DNA from 4 places in the Synechococcus sp. W55.1 genome. Region 1 is predicted to be linked to each of the others. Evidence: predicted binding sites of a transcription regulator. Region 1 holds the regulator's gene; each other region holds the start of a gene.
The links. Region 1 encodes NtcA, which controls nitrogen genes in cyanobacteria. Its sites were predicted from a motif close to GTANCNNNNGNTAC; they were not measured.

Region 1 (3,694 bases):
TGCCGCTTCCCCTAGCTCGTCTTCGATGCGCAGCAGTTGGTTGTACTTGGCAATGCGCTCGCTGCGACAAAGGGATCCGGTTTTGATCTGCCCGGCACGGGTGGCCACCGCCAGATCGGCGATGGTGGTATCCTCGGTTTCGCCGGAGCGGTGGCTGATTACAGAGCGAAAACCCGCCTGGCCAGCCAGTTGAATGGCCGAGACGGTCTCCGTCAGGGTGCCGATCTGGTTGAGCTTGATCAAAATGGCGTTGGCGGCGGCGCTGTCGATGCCCTTCTGCAGGCGGGTTAGGTTGGTTACAAACAGGTCATCCCCCACCAGTTGCACTCGGGATCCCAGTTGAGCGGTCATGGCTTGCCAGCCGGCCCAGTCTTCCTCCGCCAGCCCATCTTCAATGGAGAGGATGGGATAGCTGGCCAGCAGTTGCTCGTAGTAAGCCACCATCTCAGCCGCGCTGCGGGCTTGGCCCTCAAAGTGATATTGCCCATCCTGCAGCAGCTCGTTGGCAGCCACATCCAAGGCCAAGGCGATATCTGCTCCCGGTTTGTAGCCTGCCTGTTCAATAGCCGTCATCAGCAGATCCAAAGCCGCCGCATTGGAGTCGAGATCAGGAGCAAACCCCCCTTCATCCCCCACACCGGTGGACAGCCCCTTCTGCTGCAGCACTTGTTTTAGTACCGCAAACACCTCAGCCCCGTAGCGCAGCGCCTCGCGAAAGCTGGCCGCTCCAATGGGCACAAGCATAAATTCTTGAATATCGACGTTGTTGTCGGCGTGGGCGCCGCCGTTGAGCACGTTCATCAGCGGCACCGGCAGCAGGTTGGCAAAGGGCCCCCCCAGATATTTGTAAAGAGGCAAGCCCACTGCTTCCGCAGCCGCTTTGGCTGTCGCCAGAGAAACTGCCAAAATAGCGTTGGCCCCCAGGCGGGACTTGTTGGGGGTGCCGTCCAGGTCGATCAGCAACTGGTCAATACGGGCTTGGTTGAGGGCATCTTCTCCCTGCAGCTCCGACTGGATGGGGCCAAGGATGTTTTCCACCGCCCTCAGCACACCCTTACCGCCGTAGCGTTTGGGATCCCCGTCCCGCAGCTCGTGGGCCTCGAAGGTGCCGGTCGAAGCACCGCTGGGAACCTGCGCCAAGCCCGTTGCCCCATTGGCTAGACCCACCAGGGCTTCTAGGGTGGGACGCCCTCGCGAGTCGAGGATCTCATGGGCGGTAATCCACTCGATGGCTGTTTCCACAGTTACACCTCAGCAATTGGCTAGATAGCTCTGGCCAAAGCCAGATCCCCCCATAGACTAGTAGGTTTTTGCCCGCGATCCGGTCAGCTTCCAGAAAACTTTAAGTCTGTCCTTCGGGCACAGAGATTCTTCAAGGCTGCAGCAGTAGATTGAACATAGGCCGGCCAGAGCTTCAACCAGCCGTCGAGCGGGGTTTGCCTGGGCAAGGTGCTGCTCAGGAAGTGTTCTCCTCTTCCTTCTAGGCAAAGCGATGGCTCAGCCGCATCGGGTCGTGTACGGTGATCTTCTTCTTGTGAATGGAGATGTACTTCTTCTTGCGCAGCTCTCCCAACAGGCGGGTGATGGTGACGCGGGTTGAGCCAATGGCCTCGGCAATGGCCTGGTGAGACAGCTTGAGATCGATGGTGACCCCATCTGGGCCAGGCACCCCGAAATCGCGACAGAGAATCAACAAAAAGCTGACCAAACGGGATCCCATGTCGCGATGAGCCAGCGTCTCGATCATCATCTCCGTTTGCAAGATACGAGACGACAGGCTTTTAACCAGCAACATGGCCAGTTCGGCGTTCTCCTGTAGGGATTTCTCCACCTGCTCGATCGGTAGAGAGAGTAACTCGGTAGGTGTAAAAGCCACCGAGTGATAAAAGCGGTCGGAGCGCTGTCCCGTGATAAAGGAGAGCACGCCGAAGATGCTGTTTTCGCGCAGGAGGGCAACGGTGATTTCCTCTCCCATTTCGTAGACCCGCGAGAGCTTAACGGCTCCCTTTACCAAAAAGTAAACCCGCTCCGCCGGATCCCCTGGAAAAAAAATGGTCTTCCCGCGCTCGAACGTTTCGATAACCGGAGGATGGTGAGGGCCTCCCAATTGCTTGAAGGCTGTGATCAGAGATTTTTCCGCTACGGCCACCGCCATACTCATCAACCTTTTAAGGTCAGTTTATACCTAAGATCAACCTACTAAGATCAATCTAGAAGCATTAGGCTAGGTTGCAACCCATTGACTTCAGAATCTACGAGGATACCAAGATTTACCCTAAAGTAGAAGGTTCTGCCTAGGTATCTTTGTAGCACGCGCTACATTTTTAAGTCTCGTTGCTGCTCTCCAGCCAAAGGCAGAGGTTAGGATAGGAGCCATTGCCGCTGGGGGCTGCGCCAGCCCTTGGCAGTAGAGGGTAGGGTGGGTTCTATGGGGATCCCAGAGGTTATCGTTTCTGCACCTTCTCAACTGAGCCGCCAGCATTTCACAGTGCGGATGCCGGATCCGGCCAATCACCTGCTGGAGGTGGAACTGCAGATCCAAGAGGTGGATCCAGAGGTGCCTTTGCGGCTGCGACTGCCGGTGTGGACGCCGGGATCCTACTTGGTGCGGGAGTATGCCCGTCATGTGCAGGAGTTTCAGGCGGCAACTGAGCAAGGGATCCCTTTGGCCTGGCGGAAGGTGGATAAGAATACCTGGCAAATCGATCCGCCGGGTTCTTCTGCTGTGAAGGTGTGCTATCGGGTCTATGCCTATGAGCTGACGGTGCGCACGAACCATCTGGATTTGACCCACGCCTATTTCAACGGGGCAGCGCTCTTCCTCTACGTGCCCGGTCGCGAGCGGGAACCCTACACTTTGACGGTGATCCCCCCCAAGCCGGATTGGCACATCGCCACCAGTTTGCGGCCCTTGACCTCTCCTTCTGAGGATCCCACTTCCGGCCAGTCTTTTGTGGCGGAAGACTACGACGAGCTGGTGGATAGCCCGGTGGAGGTGGGCCTGCATCGGATGCAATCGTTTGAGGTGGAAGGGATCCCGCATTACTTTGTGGTTTGGGGGGCGGGCACTCTGGATGTGGAGCGGGCTGTCGCTGATGCTAAGGCGATTGTCAAAACCACAGCCGCGTTTTTCGGTGGGCTACCCTACGACCGCTACTGGTTCATTGTGCATTTGTCGCCGGGAGGATTTGGTGGCCTTGAGCACAAGTACAGCACCACCCTTCTTTACTCTGGGCTGGAGCTGCATCAGCCGGAGTCCTATCGGCGCTTTTTGTCTTTGCTGGCCCACGAGTTGTTTCATGCCTGGAATGTCAAGCGTCTGCGTCCGCTGGCATTGGAAAAGATCGACTACAACCAAGAAAACTATCTGGAATGCCTGTGGTTTTGTGAGGGAGCGACCAGCTACTACGAAAATGTCATCTTGTTGAGGGCAGGGATCCTCAGTGCCGGCGATTTTTTAAAAGTTCTTTCCGAACAGATTGGTCGCTTGCAGCGTACTCCGGGCCGGGCCGTGCAATCGCTGCGGGAATCCAGCTTCGACACCTGGATCAAACTCTACCGCCCCCACGAAAACACCCTCAACAGCCAGGTTTCTTATTACTTAAAGGGGGCTTTGGTCTGTTGGCTGCTGGATCTGCACATCCGTCACCTTTCCGGCGGTCAGGGATCCCTGGATACAGCTTTGCAGGATCTG
Region 2 (3,694 bases), on a different contig from region 1:
GCAGGCAGCATGGTGGGAGCTGGAGCAGTGGTCACCCGGTCTGTGCCACCCCACTCTTTGGCGGCGGGGATCCCGGCTAAGGTTATCCGCACCCTCACCGAGGAAGAGGTCAAGCAACTGCGCCTTCACGCCCAGCACTACGTGGATTTGGCGCTTCAGCATGCCAGCTGCCTTGGTCAGTGGAGCAGATGTTCGGGCGAGCGGCTCTGAACCTATTTTGCAAGCCGTCTCTCAACAGCCGGGATCCGCGCAGAGCACCCAGGTATCTTTGCTGCCGCCCCCCTGGGAGGAGTTCACCACCAGGGATCCCTTCTTGAGGGCGACGCGGGTCAGCCCCCCTGGGTGAACGTAGATCTCTTTGCCGTAGAGGATATAGGGCCGCAAGTCCACATGACAGGGTTCTAGACGGGGGCCTTCTCCCCGATCCACCAAGGTGGGCACGCGAGAAAGGCACAGGGTGGGTTGGGCGATGTAGTTGCGCGGCTGGGCGCGGATTTTCTCAGCAAAAGCAGACCGCTCTGCCGGTGTAGCCTGGGATCCCATCAACATGCCGTAGCCACCCGACTCGTTGGCTGCCTTCACCACCAGCTTGTCGAGGTTTTCCAGTACGTACGCCTGATCCTTAGGATCCCAGCAGAGGTAGGTGGGCACGTTGGGCAAAATGGCCTCTTCTCCCAGGTAGTAGCGGATCATCTGCGGCACATAGGCGTAGATCACCTTGTCGTCCGCCACCCCCGTTCCCAAAGCGTTGGCGATCGCCAGCCGCCCCGACCGGTAGACCTCAAACAGGCCGGGTACCCCCAAGAGGGAATCAGGGCGAAAAGCAAGGGGATCGATGAAGTCATCGTCGATGCGGCGGTAGATCACATCCACCCGCTGCAGCCCCTTGGTGGTGCGCATTTGCAAATAGCCATCTGCCACCACCAGATCCCGTCCTTCCACCAGCTCCACCCCCATCTGCTGGGCGAGGAAAGAATGCTCGAAGTAGGCGGAGTTGTAGATGCCGGGGGTGAGCACCACCACCGTTGGATTGGCCAGTTGCGGCGGCGCCAGGTAGAGCAGAGTATCCAACAAATGGCTAGGGTAGTCGTCCACCGGGCGGATCCCCATGGTGTTGAACAGGGAGGGAAAGGTGCTTTTCATCACCCGCCGATTTTCCAGCACATAAGAGATTCCCGACGGACAGCGCAGGTTATCTTCCAACACGTACCAAGTCCCGTCCCGATCCCGCACCAGGTCGGTGCCGGTGACGTGGCACCAAATTCTCCCCGGCGGGTTGAGCCCCACACAGGGCCGCAGAAATCCCTTGGCCGTTTCGATCAGCTCGGCAGGGATCACCCCATCCTTAAGGATCTTCTGGTCGTGATAGACATCGTCGATGAACAGGTTGAGGGCGTGGATGCGCTGCTTAAGGCCCTTCTCCAGCCGCTGCCACTCGGAAGCCGAGACGATGCGGGGAATGATGTCAAAGGGGAAAATTCGCTCCGTGCCCTGGCTATCGCCATAGACGTTGAAGGTCACCCCCATTTGAAAGAGGGCCGCCTGCGCCGCCGCTTGCCGCTGCTGCAGTTCCCCTTCTTCCAGAGAATGAATGCGCTCAATCAGCGGGATCGCCTCAGGACGGGGCTGGTTACGCCCCAAAAACAGCTCGTCGTAAAACCCCTCGCCCGGGTCGTAGGCATCAAAACGCACGTCTGGGATCCCTGGAACGCTATCATCTTCTTCTACTGTTGGCGGCTCTGGATCTGCATAGTGTGCTTTCAGCTACTTTTAGCCTGGTAAAAAGAAAGGACTCCGTCCCGCTGACGCGAAAGGACTCCGTCCCGCGAACAGTGGGTTGGCCAAACCAGGGGGGGAGCTCTAGGGATCCGCCACCTCAAAGGCCCATAGCCCCCGCTCGGCAGGGATCCGATGCAACTGCCCCTTGGGAAAGCGCCGTTGCAGCTCTGCCCCCTGCTGATCCCATACTGCCTCATTCGTGAACAGGGTAAACGGCGGTTCTAGGTCTTGGCCGGGCAACGTCTCTGGGGAAAAAACCTTCACCTCCTGCTCCGGCCCAGCAAAAAATTGAATCCAACTTTGCCAGTAGATAGGCTCTCCCCAGCTGAAATAGGGGTAGGCAGTGCTAGCCGCCAGATAGAAGCGGTAGTCGGGATCCATTTGGCGAGCTGCCACATAGCGCCCGGTGGCCCCCACATCGTTGCCCTGCGTCCAGCCTTTGTGGACAAAGTCTCCAAAAATGGCCAGGTTCCACCCCCCAATCAGCAGGATTGCCCCCGCCATCGCCGCCGCCGGCAGCCAACTCCCGGCCCGGGATCCCCAGCGTTCCAGGAGACCTGCCAGCACTTGGATCCCTTCCAAGGTTAGATAGGCTACAAAGGGCAGGATCACCAGCAGGCGGGTGTAGTTGGGGGCTTTGGTGATGGCCAAGCTAAACAGCAGGTAGAGAAATAGGAAGCTGCCGATACAGAGCCAGTCGTGGGGCTGGCTGCGCTTCTTGAAAAGGCGGTAGAGGCCGGATCCCAGCCCCAGCCAGATCAAAGCCCCCGTCAAGGGATCCACAAAAGCATGGCCGTAGTTGGGATAGATGTAGCCGCGGTCGTGCTGGCCGGGGTCGTTGAACATACTCAGGCCGTTGAAGATGTTGCGCCAGACCGCCTCCTCCGGGGTAGCCGCATTCACCCACATCTGCTGTAGGGCCCGCCCCTCCGGGAAAAAGAGAAATTGTTGGCGAGAGTACTCCGCGCTCACCGCGGGTGCTGTGACCGTAGCCACCAGAATGGGCCCAGCCACCAGAAAAAAACCCAACGCCGCCGGCACTGTCAGCTTGGCCAGGACCCAGAGGGGATTAGCTTGCTTGTTTTCTCCTCGGAGATCCTCCCGGCCCAGGAGCAGGTACAGAACTCCAAACAGCAACCCCAGCAGGATCACCACCCGCCCCGGCAAATAGCCGTAGAGGGAGAAAGCCGCCGCTCCTCCCCCCAGATAGAGCAACAGGGGATTTTTTTCCCGCACGCCCTTGAGGAGCAAGGCCAGGGCCGCACACTCCACCAGCACAATCAGGTTTTCCCGCATGGCCATGCGGCTGATGCCCAGCAAGGCGTGGTTGGATCCCAAGAGGGCCGCCCCCGCCAAAGCCAGCCGGGATCCCCAAAAAGCGCGAAAGAACCCATAGGCCACCAAAATGGTGATCACCCCGAAGGCGGCATGCACAGTGCGCACATTCACCAGCGTGACCCCCCCCATCAGCCGCGTCAGGCCGCCGAAGAGGCTGAACATGAAGCGGGGGAAATAGAAATACTCCGGCATCAGCCCAAAGATATCGGGATAGCGCACCCCTGAGGCGCGACGGGCCATGGAGGTGATCACAATCTCGTCAGTATTGATCTGAAAAGGGATGTTGGGCAGGTCGTAGAGGTAGATCGGGGCAAAGACCAACACCAACAGCCCCAGGTGCAACAGCTCCTGTTGCCAGCGCAGCCGCGTCGGATCCCAAGGGGGTTGAGCCGGGGAAAACTGCGCCCAATACAACCCCACCAGCAGGATGCTCAGCAGCCAGAGGCCAATCTGCAGCACGTGGTAGCCAAACACCCCGTACCAGAGGATCAGGGCTACCCCCAAGCCCAAGCCGGATCCCAGCAGGGGCAGATGCCGGGAGGTCATCACCCTATCCCAAACCGCCATAGAACCGATA
Region 3 (3,694 bases), on a different contig from region 1:
ACCTGAAAAAGATGGCCGGGTTCGGCCCCAAGAACCACGTTTTCCGTAACCGTCAAGGGATCCACCAACATAAAGTGTTGATGCACCATCCCAATTCCCAACCGAATGGCATCGGCGGGACTGTGAATTTTGGCCGGTTGCCCATCCACTTGAATGGATCCCTCGTCCGGGCTGACCAACCCATAGACGATCTTCATCAGGGTAGACTTGCCCGCCCCGTTCTCCCCCATCAGCGCCAGAATCTCTCCCCAACGCACCTCCAGATCGATGTGGTCGTTGGCCAGCACCAGAGGATAACGCTTGGTGATCCCCTGCAAGCGAAGGGCAATATCGCTGCGATGGGATCCCTCTGCCAAGGAAGGATCAGGCCCACTCATGAGGTGCTTCTTGAACGCCTTTTCCAGCATAGGTTGTGAACTGCCATGCCAGAGGAAAGCATTTCTGGGGGTATTGTGAGAGTCTCTCTTTTTCTAAGCACTATGGTCATTTCGATTCAAACTGGGACACTGCACCCACACCTAAAACGTTGGTCACGTCGTTACGTCGTCGCATCGTCGCGTCAGCGTTGCGGTTCCCGTCAGGGTGCCGTAGGCATAGCAATAGCGCTGCGGAGCAATAATGCACGGGGCCAGAAGGCTTTTTTCAATAGCCCAGGCGTCTTACCCTAGCCTGAAACAACTATGTCTAATAACTAATGGTGCAACATCCAAGGTCGCCCACAGGATTGGGAGCGATATTTTGGCGAGTTTGGATCAGAATTTGAGTGCTGTTCACGCTTGATCAGTTTGGGTTCTCTTCCCCCCTTTGAAATAGGCAAAGAGCTGGAAAGCTGAACCATGGGAACTGAAATGAGACGTTTCCCTTCCTGATTGCAAGAAGGACAATAGGCCGGATCTCGATATTGAGATAAGGGCCGCCATACCTCAAACTCCCCACAGGTTTGACACTTAAACTCATACAGCGGCATCTTCCTATTCCACCCCCTTGAACGAGGCATCGGATAACATTCACCTAGGGAGAATATCTATGTCGAAGATTTGCGTAGGAACAGCCACCGTACAGCAAGCATTGGGAATATCGACGATCCCACTCACTCTGCCCTCCACCGGTGCAGAACTGAGCAGCAGATAAGCTTGTTCTCCCGTAAAGCCGAATTTTTTCAGATATTCGATGGCATTTAAGCAGGCGCGTCGATAGGCAATGTGAACATCCATATAATGCTGCTTACCTGTAAGCTCGTCCACAGAAATGCCCTCAAACACAAGGTATTCCGAGTAACGTGGCTCAACAGGGCCGGGCTTAAAAATGGGGTTAACCAATCTGTACTTCTCAACACCACCCTTGATTAGATCGACGTGGAGATCGATGTAGCCCGACATCTCAATAGCGCCACAAAAAGAGATCTCCCCATCCCCTTGCGAGAAGTGAATATCTCCCATCGACAGCTTGGCACCCTCCACGTAAACCGGGAAGTAGATCCGTGTTCCTTTAGACAGGTTTTTAATATCGCAATTACCGCCGTGCTCTCGCGGGGGCACCGTCCGAGCCGCTTCAGCAGCAACCCGCTCATACTCTGACTTGGGCAAAGTTCCCAAAATTGCGTTCTTGGGATTGGGCAAGGCGGCCAGCACAGGCTGATTGCCGGATAGCCCCGCGCCGTAAGTGCGCAAATCGGGAGCCGAAGCGACCAGCTCAGCTTCCCGCTTATTCCAAGCCGCCAGCAACTCGTGAGATGGGGCACAGCCAATGAGGCCGGGGTGAATGATGCCGGCAAAGCGCACATGGGGAATGTGTCTGGAAGTGGTGTAAATGCCTTGAAAATCCCAGATGGCTTTGGCCGCGTTGGGAAAATGATCGGTGAGGAATCCCCCTCCATTTTCTTTGGCAAAAATACCTGTAAACCCCCACTCGTCTCCCGGCAGTGGCCCAATGTCTAACAGATCGACAACCAGGATATCTCCAGGCTGGGCGCCGTTAACCCAAATAGGCCCACTCAAAACATGGACAACGCTTAGGTCAACCTGCTCAATGTCGGAAGGATCATCGTTGTTTTTGATTTGCCCATCCGTCCAGTCTTTACACTCAATTCGGAATACCTCGCCAGGGTTTACAGAAACCACAGCGGGAATATCAGGATGCCAGCGGTTGTGACCCGGTAGATCCTGTTGATCCATTGGCTTAGTCAGGTCAACTTTAAACAGCGTTTTGGGCATGGGATCCTATCCTTGAGTCATCACTCTGCGGTCAGACTTTGAATGCACAAAAGCCTATCTCCAATAGAGAAGCTAATACTGTAGTAAAAGCTACAATTCATAGTGCTGTTATCTACAATCGCAGAGCGGGAGATGAGGAGCTTAGATCGACAGGCTATTTCACTGCAATTCAAAGTAACTATCAATCAATTCACCAAAGTAACGGCCAATCCATTCGGCGACAGATCGATTTAGCCGTCAGCTCCTAAAGCGTTGCAGGATCCTCTCCAGAAAATCCCTAGAGAACATGGTGGGTTGTCGGCCAAATCCTGATTTTTCAATTAGCCCCCTTGGCTTCCCTTGAGAAAGGGAAACTCAAGCTCTTTCTTGAGCTCCAAGTTCTGAAAACCCAATTGCCGCAAGCCGGGGATCCCGAATGCTCGGGCTAGTCAAGTGCCTGTAGCTGGGCTAGGAAATCTGCCACCGTCAGGGATCCCAGCTCCTGCCGATGGCGCTGGCGCACGCTCACCGTTCCTGCCGCTTGTTCCTGTTCCCCCACGATCAACATAAAAGGGATCCGGGCCTTCTCGGCACTGCGGATTTTTTTGGGCAAACGATCGCTGTCGGCATCGATGTGGACGCGGATCCCCTGCTCTCGCAGCTGATCCCGCACCTGGGTGGCGTAGCCCAGATACTGATCGGAAACGGGCAAAATGCGCACCTGTTCCGGGGCCAGCCAGAAGGGAAAATCCCCAGCGTATTCTTCAATCAGGATCCCAATGAGTCGCTCCAGCGAGCCAAAGGGAGCACGGTGAATCATCACCGGACGCTGCCGGGATCCATCCTCAGCTACGTATTGCAGATCAAAGCGCTGTGGGTTTTGGTAGTCCACCTGAACCGTGCCCAGTTGCCACTCCCGATCCAGCGCGTCGCGGAAAATAAAATCCAGCTTCGGCCCATAGAAGGCTGCCTCTCCGATCCCTTCAAAGTGGGGCATCGACAACTTCTCCACAGCGCGACGGATGGCATTTTCGGCTTTGTCCCAATCTTCGGGGGATCCCAGATATTTGTCCGACTTGGGATCCCGGAAGCTGAGGCGGGCGCGAAAATCCTTGAGCTTGAGCTTATCGAAAACCACCAAAATGAGATCGACAACCTTGAGAAACTCCTCCTCCAATTGATCGGGGCGAACAAACAAATGGGCATCGTCCACCGTGAAGCCACGCACTCGCGTCAGACCTCCCAATTCCCCCGATTGCTCGTAGCGATAAACGGTGCCGAACTCGGCATATCGTAGGGGCAAATCGCGGTAGGATCTCAGCTCGGATTTGTAGATTTGGATGTGAAAAGGACAATTCATCGGCTTCATGACAAAGCCCTGTTCAGCCGCACGCGCCTGCTCATTCTCCGACATCATGGGAAACATATCTTCCCGATACTTTTGCCAGTGGCCGGAGATCTTGAACAAGTCCACACGGGCAATATGAGGGGTAACCACCGGC
Region 4 (3,694 bases), on a different contig from region 1:
GGTGGGGGCAGTGTACTTGACCATGAGCAGGCGGTCGCTTTCGTGATAAAGCCGCCGCAGAGCATAGCTCCCTTCATGGCAAGTTTTGCTGAAGTCTAAGTCATCCTGTCCATTCTCCTCAAAGCTGGCCTCCTCAACAGCAGGATCCCCAGCAGACTCTGCCTCAGAAGCAGCGGCAGGGCTGGGTTCAGGAGGACTCTGGGCAAGGACATGGTACTCTTGGGCCAAGCCGTGTTCGGAGAGCCAACGCTCCGCCAACATCGCTGCCATACAGCCGGTACCGGCGGCGGTGATGGCCTGACGAAACTCGTGATCCTGCACATCTCCAGCGGCAAAGACCCCTTCCACACTAGTGGCCACGGAGCCCGGTCGGGTGACGATGTAGCCGATTTCATCCAGTTCCAGTTGCCCTTTAAATAGGTCTGTGTTGGGCTTATGGCCAATGGCATAAAATAGGCCACCTACCGGCATCTCGCGGATTTCGCCGGTTTGGTTGTGGCGCACTTTCACCCCGGTCAGACGCAGACCATCCCCCACCACTTCCACCGCTTCGCTGTGCCAGTGCACGGTAATCTTGGGATTGTTGAGGACACGATCTTGCATGGCTTTGCTGGCCCGCATTTTGTCACTCCGCACCAGCATATGCACATGGGATCCAAACTTGGTCAGGTAGGTGGCTTCCTCACAAGCAGTATCGCCGCCGCCAATGACCACCAGTTCCACCCCTCTGAACATAGGCATAGCCCCATCGCAGATCGCACAGGCCGACATGCCCCGGTTCCAATAGGTCTCCTCTCCGGGCAGGTGTAGGCGCTTGGCTGTGGCCCCGGTGGCGATGATCAGGCTGTGGGTGCGCAATTCCCGCTCGTCAGAACGGACGACAAAAGGCCGCTGGCTTAAATCGACGAAGGTGACATCTTCAGTGTAGAGTTCCGCCCCCCACCGCTGCGCTTGGGCTCGCATGTTCTTCATCAGTTGGGGGCCGGTGATGCCTTCGGGAAAGCCCGGAAAGTTTTCCACCTCGGTGGTGGTCATCAGTTGCCCGCCAGGGATCCCGCCCGCCTGGAACCCCTCGAACACGACCGGCTTCAGGTTGGCACGCCCAGCGTAAATGGCTGCTGTAAACCCGGCAGGGCCGGAGCCGATGATCACCACATTCTCAATCCGATTTTGCTCTGCCATCCGATGTCTCTCCTTCTGCAACAGGACTAAAAGTCAAACTCATAACGACTACGCTTTAGCTTAACACCCTTTGGCAAACCGGGCGAGCTGGGGGCCTGCTGATCCTAATTTTCGCTCGCCTCAGGCAACCGGGGCAGGGTTTTGCCCGCCCCATCCGGTTATTTCTGCCCAGAGGTTGGCAGGGTGGCGGCCATTGCTCAAGTTCTGGATCCCCAACACCCCATCTGGATTGACCAAAACCAACAGGGAAAGGGGAGCGACTCCGATGAGCGAAAAAGCGGTGTCCGAGATAGCCAGCAAGTGGGTCAGAAGGCCAGGCTCGAAGCAATTTTGTATCAGAAACTACAAAATGCCCGTGTTGGCCTTTCTAGGATGAGTGAGCGTTTTTGGCCTGTCTGGGTCGAAGCGTGGGGATCACCTGCTGGGATCCCATTTATTCAGCCACAGTTCCCCCAGTCTTAACCGCAACCCAATCAGGAGAGAGTAATGGCATCCACGCCCCAAGAAGTGCTTCAGATGATCCAGGACAACAACGTCCAGATGGTGGATCTCAAGTTTGTGGATATCTTTGGCACCTGGCAGCATGTTTCCTTCCACACCTCGATGATTAAAGAAGAAACCTTCACCGAGGGGCTCCCCTTTGACGGATCCAGCATCCGGGGCTGGAAAGCGATCAACGAGTCTGACATGTACATGGTGCCGGATCCCAAGACGGCTTGGATTGATCCCTTTCTGGAGGTGCCCACCCTCAGCATAACTTGCAGCATTGTTGAGCCGCGCACCGGCCAGCCTTATAGCCGTTGTCCCCGCAGCCTTGCCGCCCGTGCCGTTGCCTATCTGCAATCGACGGGCATTGCCGATACCGCCTACTTCGGGCCGGAGGCAGAGTTTTTCATCTTTGAGGATGTTCGTTTCGACCAAACCCAAAACTCGGCCTACTACTTCGTGGATTCCATCGAAGGTCGCTGGAACTCGGGCCGCGAGGAGAAAGGCGGCAACCTGGGCTACAAGCCTCGCTACAAAGAGGGCTATTTCCCGGCCCCGCCCACCGATGCCCATCAAAACATCCGTACCGAGATGCTGCTGACCATGGGCAAGCTGGGGGTGCCTATCGAGAAGCATCACCACGAGGTGGCTACCGGCGGGCAAGGGGAGCTGGGCTATCGCTTCGCCGATCTGATCACGGCTGCCGACTACATGATGGTTTACAAATACGTGATCCGGAATGTGGCCCGCAAGCACGGCAAAACCGTCACCTTCATGCCCAAGCCCCTGTTTAACGACAACGGCACCGGCATGCACACCCACCAGTCCCTCTGGAAGGATGGCCAGCCTTTGTTCTATAGCGAAGGCACCTATGCCAACCTGAGCGAGACGGCTCTCTACTACATCGGTGGTCTGCTCAAGCATGCCCCGGCGATCCTGGCCTTCACCAACCCCACCACCAACTCCTACAAGCGCTTGGTGCCCGGTTTTGAGGCGCCGGTGAACCTGGCTTACTCCCAGGGCAACCGTTCCGCCGCCATTCGCATTCCCGTGACCGGCAACAATCCCAAAGCCAAGCGTCTGGAGTTCCGCTGCCCGGATGCCACCTGCAATCCCTACATCGCCTTCTCGGCCATGTTGATGGCAGGTCTGGACGGGATCAAGAATAAGATCCACCCCGGCGAGCCTCTGGACAAAGATATCTACGATCTGGAGCCGGAAGAGCTGGCCAAGATCCCTTCCACGCCTGGATCCCTGCTGGATGCCCTGGAAAACCTGCAGAAGGATCATGCCTTCTTGCTAGAGGGCGGTGTCTTTACTGAGGATCTGATCCAGACCTATATCGAGTACAAGATCGACAACGAGATCAACCCCATCAATCTGCGGCCTCACCCCTACGAGTTCGCCCTTTACTTCGACGCCTAAGCGGTGTGGCCGATTCTGCAGCGGGATCCCTGATGGGATCCCGTTTTTTTCCGAGGAAATAGCACCCCTCAATTGTGGATCCCTTGGGCAACTTAGCTACTTTTGGTCAACAGCACCTCGTGCCAGCGTTGAAGCGTCCTGTGCCGTCCATCGACCTGAGGAAGCTCAACCCAGAAACCAAAAGGGGATCCCCAGCCGGGATCCCTTCTCGCTGAGCTCAGGCCAGAGCATCAACAGTTACAGACAGATTAGCTCATGCTAACACGGCTACGGTCGTAGTTGAGCCGGAAGGTGGGATGCACTTTTCCTTGGATGCGGTTCCAGAAGTTGCGCACGTTGACATGCAGGCCAATCTGCTCTGTACCGCGGATCAGCATGGATTGCTGACGAATCCGAATCAAACGTTGATGGCTCATCATCAAGCGGCGAGACAGGTCGTCCAAGAGGTGAGAACGGCCAGCAGCAGCCACCGGGGCAGATGCCTCTGCCGTCTGAACGGGTTGAGCCGATCCTTCGACCGCCTTGGGATGATAAGCCACACCTCGATAGAGCAGGTCAAGGTTGGTGGGCAAAACCACCGGCTTGGTCAGATGGCGGAACC

Region 2: a site for NtcA is predicted at 1,755-1,768, ahead of NW816_RS06725 (circularly permuted type 2 ATP-grasp protein). Genes of this name have one in related genera too.
Region 3: a site for NtcA is predicted at 2,294-2,307, ahead of fmdA (formamidase). Genes of this name have one in related genera too.
Region 4: a site for NtcA is predicted at 1,515-1,528, ahead of glnA (type I glutamate--ammonia ligase). Genes of this name have one in related genera too.

Annotation. Positions count from the first base shown of each region.
Region 1 is NZ_JANSHN010000031.1:19,930-23,623, reverse strand. It holds gene eno (phosphopyruvate hydratase) at 1-1,242, opposite strand, end outside; gene ntcA (global nitrogen regulator NtcA) at 1,481-2,155, opposite strand; gene NW816_RS13065 (M61 family metallopeptidase) at 2,429-3,694, shown strand, end outside.
Region 2 is NZ_JANSHN010000010.1:58,446-62,139, forward strand. It holds gene NW816_RS06720 (gamma carbonic anhydrase family protein) at 1-210, shown strand, start outside; gene NW816_RS06725 (circularly permuted type 2 ATP-grasp protein) at 232-1,692, opposite strand; gene NW816_RS06730 (glycosyltransferase family 39 protein) at 1,861-3,663, opposite strand.
Region 3 is NZ_JANSHN010000003.1:10,358-14,051, reverse strand. It holds gene NW816_RS02190 (ABC transporter ATP-binding protein) at 1-377, opposite strand, end outside; gene NW816_RS02185 (FmdB family zinc ribbon protein) at 692-967, opposite strand; gene fmdA (formamidase) at 1,008-2,213, opposite strand; gene thrS (threonine--tRNA ligase) at 2,638-3,694, opposite strand, start outside.
Region 4 is NZ_JANSHN010000004.1:80,569-84,262, forward strand. It holds gene trxB (thioredoxin-disulfide reductase) at 1-1,182, opposite strand, end outside; gene NW816_RS03325 (hypothetical protein) at 1,303-1,482, opposite strand; gene glnA (type I glutamate--ammonia ligase) at 1,669-3,093, shown strand; gene NW816_RS03335 (DUF4278 domain-containing protein) at 3,342-3,694, opposite strand, start outside.